Regions from separate parts of the Methylomonas sp. Kb3 genome, predicted to be linked through region 1. Evidence: riboswitches for the same ligand, from Rfam matches in the RefSeq annotation. Region 1 holds a riboswitch; each other region holds the start of a gene.
The links. A riboswitch is a leader RNA that binds a small molecule or an ion and turns the genes downstream of it on or off. The one in region 1 is predicted to bind cyclic di-GMP.
Positions count from the first base shown of each region.

Region 2: another riboswitch for cyclic di-GMP. It lies ahead of CWO84_RS07910 (hypothetical protein); the one in region 1 lies ahead of CWO84_RS17345 (hypothetical protein).
Region 3: another riboswitch for cyclic di-GMP. It lies ahead of CWO84_RS25030 (hypothetical protein); the one in region 1 lies ahead of CWO84_RS17345 (hypothetical protein).

Region 1 is NZ_PIZT01000067.1:53,326-56,585, reverse strand. It holds gene CWO84_RS17350 (TonB-dependent receptor) at 1-1,958, shown strand, start outside; cyclic di-GMP riboswitch class I at 2,037-2,115, shown strand; gene CWO84_RS17345 (hypothetical protein) at 2,188-2,976, shown strand; gene CWO84_RS17340 (hypothetical protein) at 3,132-3,260, shown strand, end outside.
Region 2 is NZ_PIZT01000010.1:137,314-140,573, forward strand. It holds gene CWO84_RS07905 (hypothetical protein) at 1-757, opposite strand, end outside; gene CWO84_RS07910 (hypothetical protein) at 954-1,703, opposite strand; cyclic di-GMP riboswitch class I at 2,130-2,204, opposite strand; gene CWO84_RS07915 (hypothetical protein) at 2,921-3,260, shown strand, end outside.
Region 3 is NZ_PIZT01000068.1:127,635-130,894, forward strand. It holds gene CWO84_RS19450 (hypothetical protein) at 1-137, opposite strand, end outside; gene CWO84_RS25030 (hypothetical protein) at 237-1,349, opposite strand; cyclic di-GMP riboswitch class I at 1,450-1,534, opposite strand; gene CWO84_RS19465 (hypothetical protein) at 1,912-2,187, shown strand; gene CWO84_RS19470 (ATP-binding protein) at 2,457-3,260, shown strand, end outside.

The DNA of each region.
Region 1 (3,260 bases):
CAATCAAGCAAACCCCGCAGTCCGTGCACGCGCTTAACCGCCCCTTGTTAGACGACCAGCAAACGATCAACCTCAGCGAATCCTTAGTCAATGTCAGCGGCATAGTGGCGCGCAATACGCTCTATAGTCCGGTTATCGAAGGCACCTTAATTCGCGGTTTTCGTTCCGAACAACTGCTGGACGGCTTTACCCAGTACTACAACCCCGGTGACCGGGAAAGCACTATTAATATCGACAGAATCGAAGTGCTGAAGGGTTCCAACGCCTTGCTCTACAGCGGTGGCTCGGGCTCCCCGGTGGGCGGGGTGGTGAATCTGCTTGCCAAATTGCCGCAGGCCAAAGCCTTCGGCGAAGCGGGTTTTAGAATCGGCAGCCACAGCTTTTATCAGCCGTATTTCGATATCAATCAACCGCTAAACGCCAATATTTTGTTGCGCATGACCGGCGAATATACCAACGCCAGACATAACATCGACATAATCGAAACGCAGCGTTTTAACCTTAACCCGGCCCTGACGCTGACCGATAACGACCAAACCCGTTTGACGATCCAAGCCAAACTGTCGCGTTGGCAGCAACCGGAGTACCAGGGCTTGCCCGCCACCGGCAGCATCGCTGGTGATTTTGCTACCCGGCCCGATCTGTTCCCGGGGCCGGCCAATCTGTCCGATAGCCATTCAGATGCCGATGCGGTATGGGCTACTCTGGACCGGCAGCTCACCGGGAGCTGGCGCTTAAACCTGAAGGCGCGCTATGCGCAGGCTGAATTCGACGAGAAAATTCAGACCCTGTTCGGCAGCGATGGCCTGGTCGCGGACCGACCCTTGTTGCCGGCATCGCACTGGGCATTAGTGAACGCCGAATTGTTTCAACAACAGCATGAACGCAGCGTATTGGGCAATTTGCAGGGCAAATTTAAGCTGGGTCCCAGCGAAAATAATTTGTTACTGGGCGCGGATTACAGCCGTTTGCAAGATGCCGGCTTTATCGAGGGCGATTTCGGCGCCTTGGGTTTGGGAGTCGGTACGGTCGATCTGCGCGCACCGCTATTTGACTACCCTTATGCTGTACCCGGTCCGGGCCGGGAAAATCAGTTCATCGAAAACCTCACTTACGGCGCTTACCTGCAGTGGCAAAGCACGCTGTACCGGCGATTGCATTGGCTGTCCGGCCTTAGGTTGGGCAAGGTGGGTATCGATTTTAATAACGCGCAAACCGGGGTAAATGTCACAACGGATACGCTGAAATGGTTGCCGCGCCTCGGCGGCGTGATCGACCTAAACGACGAGGTTTCCTGGTTTATTTCCTATAGCGAAGGCATGCGCGGCCAACCGTTTGTCAATTTCGTCGATACGCCGGCGTCGGAATTGTCGAATCATCTGGAAACCGGTCTGAAATTCAATTTTGCGAATCAATTCAGCGGCCAACTGGCGTTGTACCAAATCGAGCGTAGCCAGGTCGCGGTCACCGACAGCAGCGATTTCCTGCGGCGTTCGGTCGCTGCAGGGCAGCAACGCTCGCGCGGTATCGAAATGGATTTGCTCTGGCAACCGGTCGAGGGCTTCAGCGTGCTGGCAAACTATGCGCATACCGACGCCCGCTTCATGGACGACAAAGCCGGGGTGGCTGCCGGCAATCGCTTGGCTCAAGTCCCGGAAGATGCCGGGCGGCTCTGGGCGCATTACCGTTTTCAGCAGACTGAGTTGCAAGGTTTTAGCTTGGGCTTCGGCGTGTACGCCCGCGCCGGCGCTTATTTATCCAATAACAATCGCTTTAAAACCGCCGGCTACCACAGCTTCGACGCGGCGTTGGCTTACGAAACCGGGCGTTTCCAATGGGCGGCCACGGTCAAAAATCTCAGCGATGAGGATTATTTTCAGCCCTACGGCTATTTCGAAGGCCGGGTAGCGCCGGCAGCCGGCCGCGCCGGGTTTCTAAGTTTTTCAATCAAGTACTGATGCCGTCGTTAACTATTTGCCACAGGAGTTTTTCAGGAGCACCTCACTCAGGGATTTAGAGTGATGTCGTAAGGACCGCGACAAACATGCCACATCCGCCGCGAGACGGAGCCGGAAAGCCACGGGTCTTGGAGATTAAGACAGCCGGGTTACCTGCCAGTTAAAGACCCTTAATTCGGGTTGGCGATTTGCAGATTAACTTTAACCGTAATTTATTAAGGAATAAAAAATGACAATCTTGCACTACAACCGCACTCAATGGGTAAGCGCCGGCCTGCTCGCCTTCAGCGCATTGACCGCCGTTTTGGCGCCTGCTACAGCCAGCGCCGCGCAAGTCAGCGGCGATGCCACCATTACCATCAACAATGCTGCTTTTGCGGCGGCATCGGTCAATGTTGGCAGTGGCTATCCGAATGGCTGGATTGTCGCGAAACATTGGGGTGCCAGCGATAATTTACTGGGTATCACCGGCGCAACCACCGGCGGAACGACGCTATCGGCAACCGCCAGCACAGCGATGTCGTTTGCGGTTAACGCCAACACCACGACCAACAGCTATCCGGCTGCCGGTCCCTATGGCCGTACCGAACAAGCCACGACGATGGACGCCGGCAATACCTCGGTCGGTCAAATCGGTTTGAGCGGCGCCTGGTTATTGACCAGCCAAGGCGGCAGCGGCATTTTGACGCCCTACGACTTTAGCCTGGTAAAAACCGGAAGCACCTGGAATATCAAAACCTACGATACCGGTTTTGGCTACCAAAATTTCTTGAAGCTGACCAACGTCTCCGAGTCGCTAAGCAGCAATGGCGAATTACTGCTGAGCGGCGATTTGCAATGGACCGGATTGTGGGCCGGTTTGGTTGGCGCCAATACCAATGCCGTGGTGGGTACGTTTAGTCTGGCGCCCAGTACGGCGCCATCGGCGGTACCGGTACCGGCGGCGGTCTGGATGTTCGGCAGCGGTCTGCTGGGCTTGCTGGGTGCAAGTCGCAGAAAAGCCTTGGTCGTAGCTTAACTTGCAAATTGGGCTTGGGGCGGTCGCCAAGATTCGCTTCGGGCCCGGACTTTCGGCAATAAATCCCTCTTCGTGCCTGCATGCTGCCGACTGCGGTCGCTTGTCTATTCCGGTTGGGAGAGGGTTTATGCTAACCATCCGCTGACAGGGACTTTATGAAGATCAATAGAAACCGCAGCTATCGCGTTTTGGCCATACTGGCTATCGGCATGGGGATGGCCTCAGCAAGCGCCGACGCCGCGACATTGAATGCGCCATCCGGCGGTACGTTTACGATGAACCTG
Region 2 (3,260 bases), on a different contig from region 1:
CTGGCACCGCCGCCGGTGTGTAGGTAGAAGGGGCGGCCGACGCGGAAATGTTCAAAGAGATGCCGGCACTGCTTCCGAGGACGTCTGCACCGCCGACGAACACGGCATACCAGCCAGCTTGCAAGTCGTTCAGTGTCAAGGTCGCGAATCTTTTGGTGTTGGCAAAAGCAGGGTTGCCGGTGACGCCTATAGTGCCGGATACGCCGGTTTCATACAGATTGTCGATACTGACATCGTGGGCGCCGGAGTCGATGACGCCGCCGAAAGAGTTAACGTAGTTTTTGCTTGAGGAACTGACGTAGCCCAGGGTTTCGACAATGCCGTCCGCGCCGGTTGCCCACATAATGCCTGGATCGCCGGCTTGGCCGACCGAGTTAAATTTGTGAATTTGGCCGGTTAGCTCAGCCGGTGTATCGACGCCGACCGTTTCACCCGAATAAGCCACATTGGTTCTGAAAATTGAAAAGGCCGGAAAGTTTGCGGCGGACGAACGCGCGTCGACAGTCACGGATTGGGCTGATGAGCTCAAATAGAAGTTGGTAAATGCACCTTGCATGCCCCAACCATCATTGGACAGAGACGGATTGCCCGCGAAGCCCAAATTGCTGGAATTAAAACTAGGGTTTGAGATGCTGGTGCCCAGCTCGAGAGTGTTATCGGCGCCTGACCAAGCCGCCGTCGCAGGTTGAGCAACGGCAAGGGTTAGCGCGGCGGACGATAGGGTGATTTTAAAAATAGTTTGTAAATCGATGTTCATTTTTGAGTGTCTCCAATATCTACCACATCGTTGTTTACGATTGTGGTAGATTTAAGTTGCTGTTTAATTTGGATTTGTCTGAGTATTTCGGGCCTGGCAGCCAAAAGATAGACATCTCCAAAGGGTTTAGACATGCATTGCGAGGGGTGAGTCGACAGCTGATGTCGGCTGACCTTTTCGCTCTTGTTTGCCGGGGTTACGCGGTGCGGCGTTTGCCTAATACACTGAATCCCATTAATGCAGAACCGAACAACCAAACGGCCCCTGGCACCGGCACTGCGCTAACACCCTCGCCGGTGATGGTCAAAGGCAGGCTGGCTCCGGTGACGTAGTCGGTGGCGGTCAGGGTAATTTGATAATCGAAATGATCCTGACCGGTGGCGCCCGTTATCGGGTTGACGCCGGTCGCACCGGTGATGGTGTCGCCCTTGTTGAAGCCCAGCACAGCTTCTTCGATGGTTAGAGAGTAATCGCCAAAAGCAATAATGTAATTGCCCACGTCCAATGCAGTAGCCAGGTAGGAGTCTCGGCTCAACAAGCTGCCATCGGCCCATCCGCCGGTATTGCCGGGTATGGTGTAAGCTGGGCTGTCGTCGCCGCTGACGATTTCGGTAGTCAGTGAGACTGTGTCCTGAAAAATGCGGAATTGGCTATCTGCCAGTGTCAGTTCGCCGTCGCCGTTTATATCGACATACGCGCCGGGATGCGCGCCCCAGCCCGCTGCGTAGCCTTCATTCGCCAGGACATCGATTATCACATTGGCAGCTGATGACAAGGAGAACGAGTAGAAATCGATTGTGGTGCCGGCGCCGTGAACCGGGTCGACGGTTTTATAGATGGTGCCGTTTACGGTCTCGGCTTGTACATTGCCGAGGCCTAAAAGTGAAATAGCAAGTGTTGCAGCGACCTTTTTCAAGGCAGGCGCATGTTTCGTGTTAACAGACATATTTCAATTCCTTTCATAGTAAGACGAAGATTTTTACCGGTAGGTTTTACCGGCGACATTCAATGTTTCGCAATTCCCTTTGCGAGTCGTTGCCTAACGCACCTGCGCCGGATGCCGCGATGTCAGCCTCTTACTTTCCGGTCCTTTGCGTACGGTAAGTGCTGGGCCGATGGCTTCCCGCGCAATTTGAACAGCCTTAAAACCGCTATGTATTTCAATATTCCTGAATTGATCACGCTACGCTATGGTTGCGAGAGAGACAGTCCAAAGAGTTTTAAATACCGGGCTTGCTTGCGTAGTGAGTTAAACAACGGGTTTAGCTAATCAGGTGATACAACAAACTATTCCTGACCAGTGAGCGAGCGCTATGGGTAGTTGTCGGTGTATGAATCTCGACCGGCTAGACCCTTCTCTTACCCGCTCATAAGAGGCAGCTCGACTATCTGAATCAGATCCGCAGCTTTCCGGCCCCGCCTTGCGACGAGTGTGGCGACTTGGTGGCTGCGCCCAGGTGGGTGCAGCACTATTTATAAAGCAAAACATGCGCCAAAATATATTTGAGCAAGGGTTGCTAGTGTTTTTCTATGGTTATGTTCATATAAAACAATGCGATAGGCTGTTTTGTTTGATAGGGTGGAGTAGTAATAAGTGTGGCGGTTTTTTGGGGTTTTAGATGGCTATTACGCTATGCAGGGTGTGTTATTTCGCGTATTTTGGGTTATATCCCTTATTTTATTTAAGAGATTTTGGGCGGCAGCTTTGAGTTTGCGCCGTAGGGGTAAAAGTCATCAGTTCGGGTAGTGATATACCAAGCTGGGTGCTTAAAAATCAGGGTGCTGGAACGAAGGTTGGGAACGAATTCCGAAATAAAAATCCAACGTTCTCATGCGTATCATGACTTCGTCGGCAATCGACGACCAGCCTCGCCGGAGCTTTAGTCATCTGCCAATTGCCGACGAAAATCACTCAGCCCCAGAAAAAGGTTGATTCCTCTAATCGCCTTTGCCACCAGGTGGAGAAGGCATTTTTTGCATTTAAGCCGATGGCATGGCATAGCTACTGGTTAAGCTAAAAAAACACCGCTTGGTTCTTGGCTGTCTTGCACTTACAGGGTATTGCGCTTCGGGCGGCTGTGTTATGACGACACTATCCAATATTTCCAACACAAAATTTTCAAACTTAAATTAAGATGCCCGACACTTTCACCGAGGATAGATATGAATAAAACCGATGCCATTTTGAACAAGGGTCAGAAGCTCTATGAAGACGATGCTTATATTTTGTTGTGGACGAAATTTTTTGGCCTGAGCCTGCTGGCGCTGACCTCTTACTATGTCTACGATAAACAAAAGCAGCGGCTGATCAAGCTCATGAGTAGAGAAAAAACCTATCTGATGAGCATCAGTTACTACCTCACCCACGATTATGGTTTTACCCCGACAATGGTGCTGGAAGGTATCAGTTTATTTAAGGATATTTCGACGGCAATTGCCGACCGAGGCGGCGAGACCTGGAAGACCTTCTTTGCGGAAACCGCCAAAGATAAAGCCAGGACGT
Region 3 (3,260 bases), on a different contig from region 1:
GCGGCAGAACCGTCTGGTAAGGGATCTCCGGAAGCTAAATTGTAGGTTACGTGAGCGCTAGCCATGCCGCTGATTGACATTAACGCGCCCATGGCGCCGGCTAATGCTAGTTTCTTAAAGGTTAAGTTTGCAGTCATTTTGGATCTCTATCGAATTAAATATATGAGCTAAAGCCTGTTGTTAAACAGCGCTTGGTGAGGGGATTGCCGTTGTTTGGCGGCAACCCCGCTGGGTAATTAAGCCGCTAGTGCTTGTTTGCGGCGGCCGAAACCGATCAAGCCGGCCATCGCGCTGCCGAACAGCCAGACTGCGCCTGGAACAGGCACTGCCGAAGTGGTAACCAGTACGTCGTAGGTTACGCCATCGAGCGCGCCGCCACCGTGCGCGCCGACCACCAAGGTATAAAAGCCATTGGTGTGCAGCCCGGGTGTGCCTGTGGCATTCCACTCGGCTTGGTCGAACACAAACGAGTAGAACAAGGTGTCGGAAGTGCTGCTCATGCTGGCTGTCCAGATAGCTTCGCCCAAGCTTGAGCCTTGCAGGCCCGTTTCGCCGATTGTGGCAGCTGCGTTACGGTCAGATGTGGAACTGCTGTCCACATTGCGATACAGGGCCACGTCCAATAAGCCGTTAAATTGGCTGTAATCGGCGTCGTTTTTCACGGTAATGGTGGTTTTGATATTGCCCGCGCTGGCGCAGTTAGCGCTTGCTGTGTTTGCGCCGCAGCTAATATGAATCAAGCCGTAGTCCAGTCCCAGGCCGGTTGATGCCGAATTGCCTGCTACCGCTAAGTAAGGATGGTCGCCATCAGCTGGCAGATCGGCCATGATGGTGCCCCAGGTGGCGGCGTTGGTGCCGCCGTTTTTGTCCGAGTAAGCTTTCCACAAGCTACCGATAGTATTGGTGCCGAAACTAGGGTTTGAGTTAATAAGATTTGCTGTCAGTGCGCCATCGTTGTCTGTAGCGCTGGAGCCCGTATGTAATTCGCGTTTGGTGAAACCTGTAGCTGTTGTATGCTGACCTGAATACCACATATAGGGCAGGTTGCCTGCTACTTCTGTGGCTGTCTCAGCCGCGGTACCTGTGCCCGGAATTAAGGTGTTAGCGTTTAAGTCGCCGACCGTATAAACGTTGGTACCGTTAGCGACTCTATTGGTGCCGTTGGAGTTTGCAGATACACCGTCTGTGCCGTTGATGCTGTTGGCTATGCCGAAGCCGATAGCGGAGTTACCGGAGGCTACTGTGCCCGCGCCGGTCAGGTTGTAGTAAGAGTGCGCGAACGCTTGGCTGGAAACAGCCGCCAGGCCAGTTGTCAAAATAGCTGCTATAGCCGTTTTATGAAAGATCATGATCGTCCTCTTTTGTTATTGGAATTAAAGGTAACAGCGAAACTGACAAAACTTGACCAACAGCAGCGAGCCAAACTTTGCCCTCGCCCATGGCGCGCATGGGGGCAATCCGGCCTTCTTTAAATCGTTTTTTAAGAACCGTGATTTTCCGGCCCCGCCTCACGACGGGTGTGGCAATGCTTGCTTTCAGAGATTTACTCATTCCGCCGGCGGCAGACATGGCAGGGATAGAGACCTACTAACCGCCTTTCGGAAAGCAAACCACGAAGCAAGTACACTAGTTACAGCGAATAGTGGGCCAACTTAATAAAATATATAAATATCATTGTATTGCTGCTTATTTTTCCTGGGATGGCATGAGTGAGCTGCGGGCGAAATTCAGCGAAATAGCTCATACGCTTATTTTAAATAACACAGTTCAATTGCTGGGAAATAATCCCCGCTTGGTGGTGAAGTTTGTTTTGGTGGATTTGATCAGGAATTTCTTTCTTTTCTAGTCGTTTATTGTTAGGTTGTTGCGCCGCTCATTGGGTTGGCACGAGATTTTTCAGTGGAGAGATGTATGCAAAAAACCGATAAAACCCCGCTGTGGGTGTTCCTGGCCCTGTCCAGTATAGAAACCCGCAAAGGCGCGTTACTGTTGATCTGGAGTAGTATTGTTTTTACTCTTTACTGTGTGCCTTGGCCGCTCTATTTCGATGGCAATGGCTGGGTTGCCAAATTATTTTTGATCGACGATTGGGAATGGTTTGCGATGATGCTGCCTATGACGTTTTGGTACTGGCTGAGCATGAGATGGGTGGATAAAAACGGCGGCTGGCGTTTGGCTGGTGCGTGATATGCCGCACTATTTTTTGGGAGGGCATGATTTGTCAGATCGTGACGCTTGTTCCTAAAAGATCAGCTCGTAGATTATCTTTCGATCTTGTAAGCGGCGAGCTTGATTCCGTATTTGCTCTGGCACCTAGTGGTTGGAGTGAAGGTTGCTATCAAAAGTCGATTAAATACTTGGGTGGCCGCCTTCCAGGTTTGGTCGGCTTTCCACCTTCTTAAGCAAGCGGCGGTAGTATCTAGCGGCGATGCTTTCTTCAATTTAGTGTTGTTTCTATGCTTTCACACATTCTGCCTAAAGCCGAAATATCCATTCGCGAAAACCTGCGTTGGTTATACATTCTTAGAAATTTGATGCTGTTTGCCGTTACGGTGGCGGTGTTTATTGCGGTAAACGGCCTGGGTATTAATTTGCCGCAAAACCAGCTGTGGCTGGCGATTTTTGCGATTTCCATACTTAATCTTTACACCTGGCTACGGCTGAGGACGCCGGAAGAAGTTACCGAGCACGAGATTTTTTCGCAAATATGCATGGATGTACTGGCGTTGGCCTATTTACTTTATTTGACCGGCGGCGCGTCAAACCCGATCATTTGGGTGTTTCTGCTGCCTTTGATTGTAACTGCCATCATGCTGCCGCAGGCTTATGCCTGGAATATGGTGATTATTACATCCTGTGTTTATACAGTGCTGATTGCCTACAACGTACCCTTGCCGGCTGTCGAGCCGCACATGGCCCATCCGGCGATGACGGAGATGACGCCGGAAATGAGCCTGCAAATGCATTTGATGAACGACCGGCGTTATTTCAATCTGCATGTATTCGGTATGTGGTTTGGTTTTGTGTTTAGCGCCGGCTTAGTCGCTTTTTTTGTGGTCGAACTGTCCAAGACCTTGAAAGAGCGGGAGCGCAATTTGGCGGATGCCCGCGAGAGTGCGCTACGCGACGAGCGCGTGGTGTCCCTAGGCACCTTGGCGGCCAGCGCCGCGCATGATATGGGTACGCCGCTGGGCACGATCGCCATTTTGACGCATGAGATGGCGGAAGAGCTGTCGGCGCATCGCTATCCGGATCTGCAT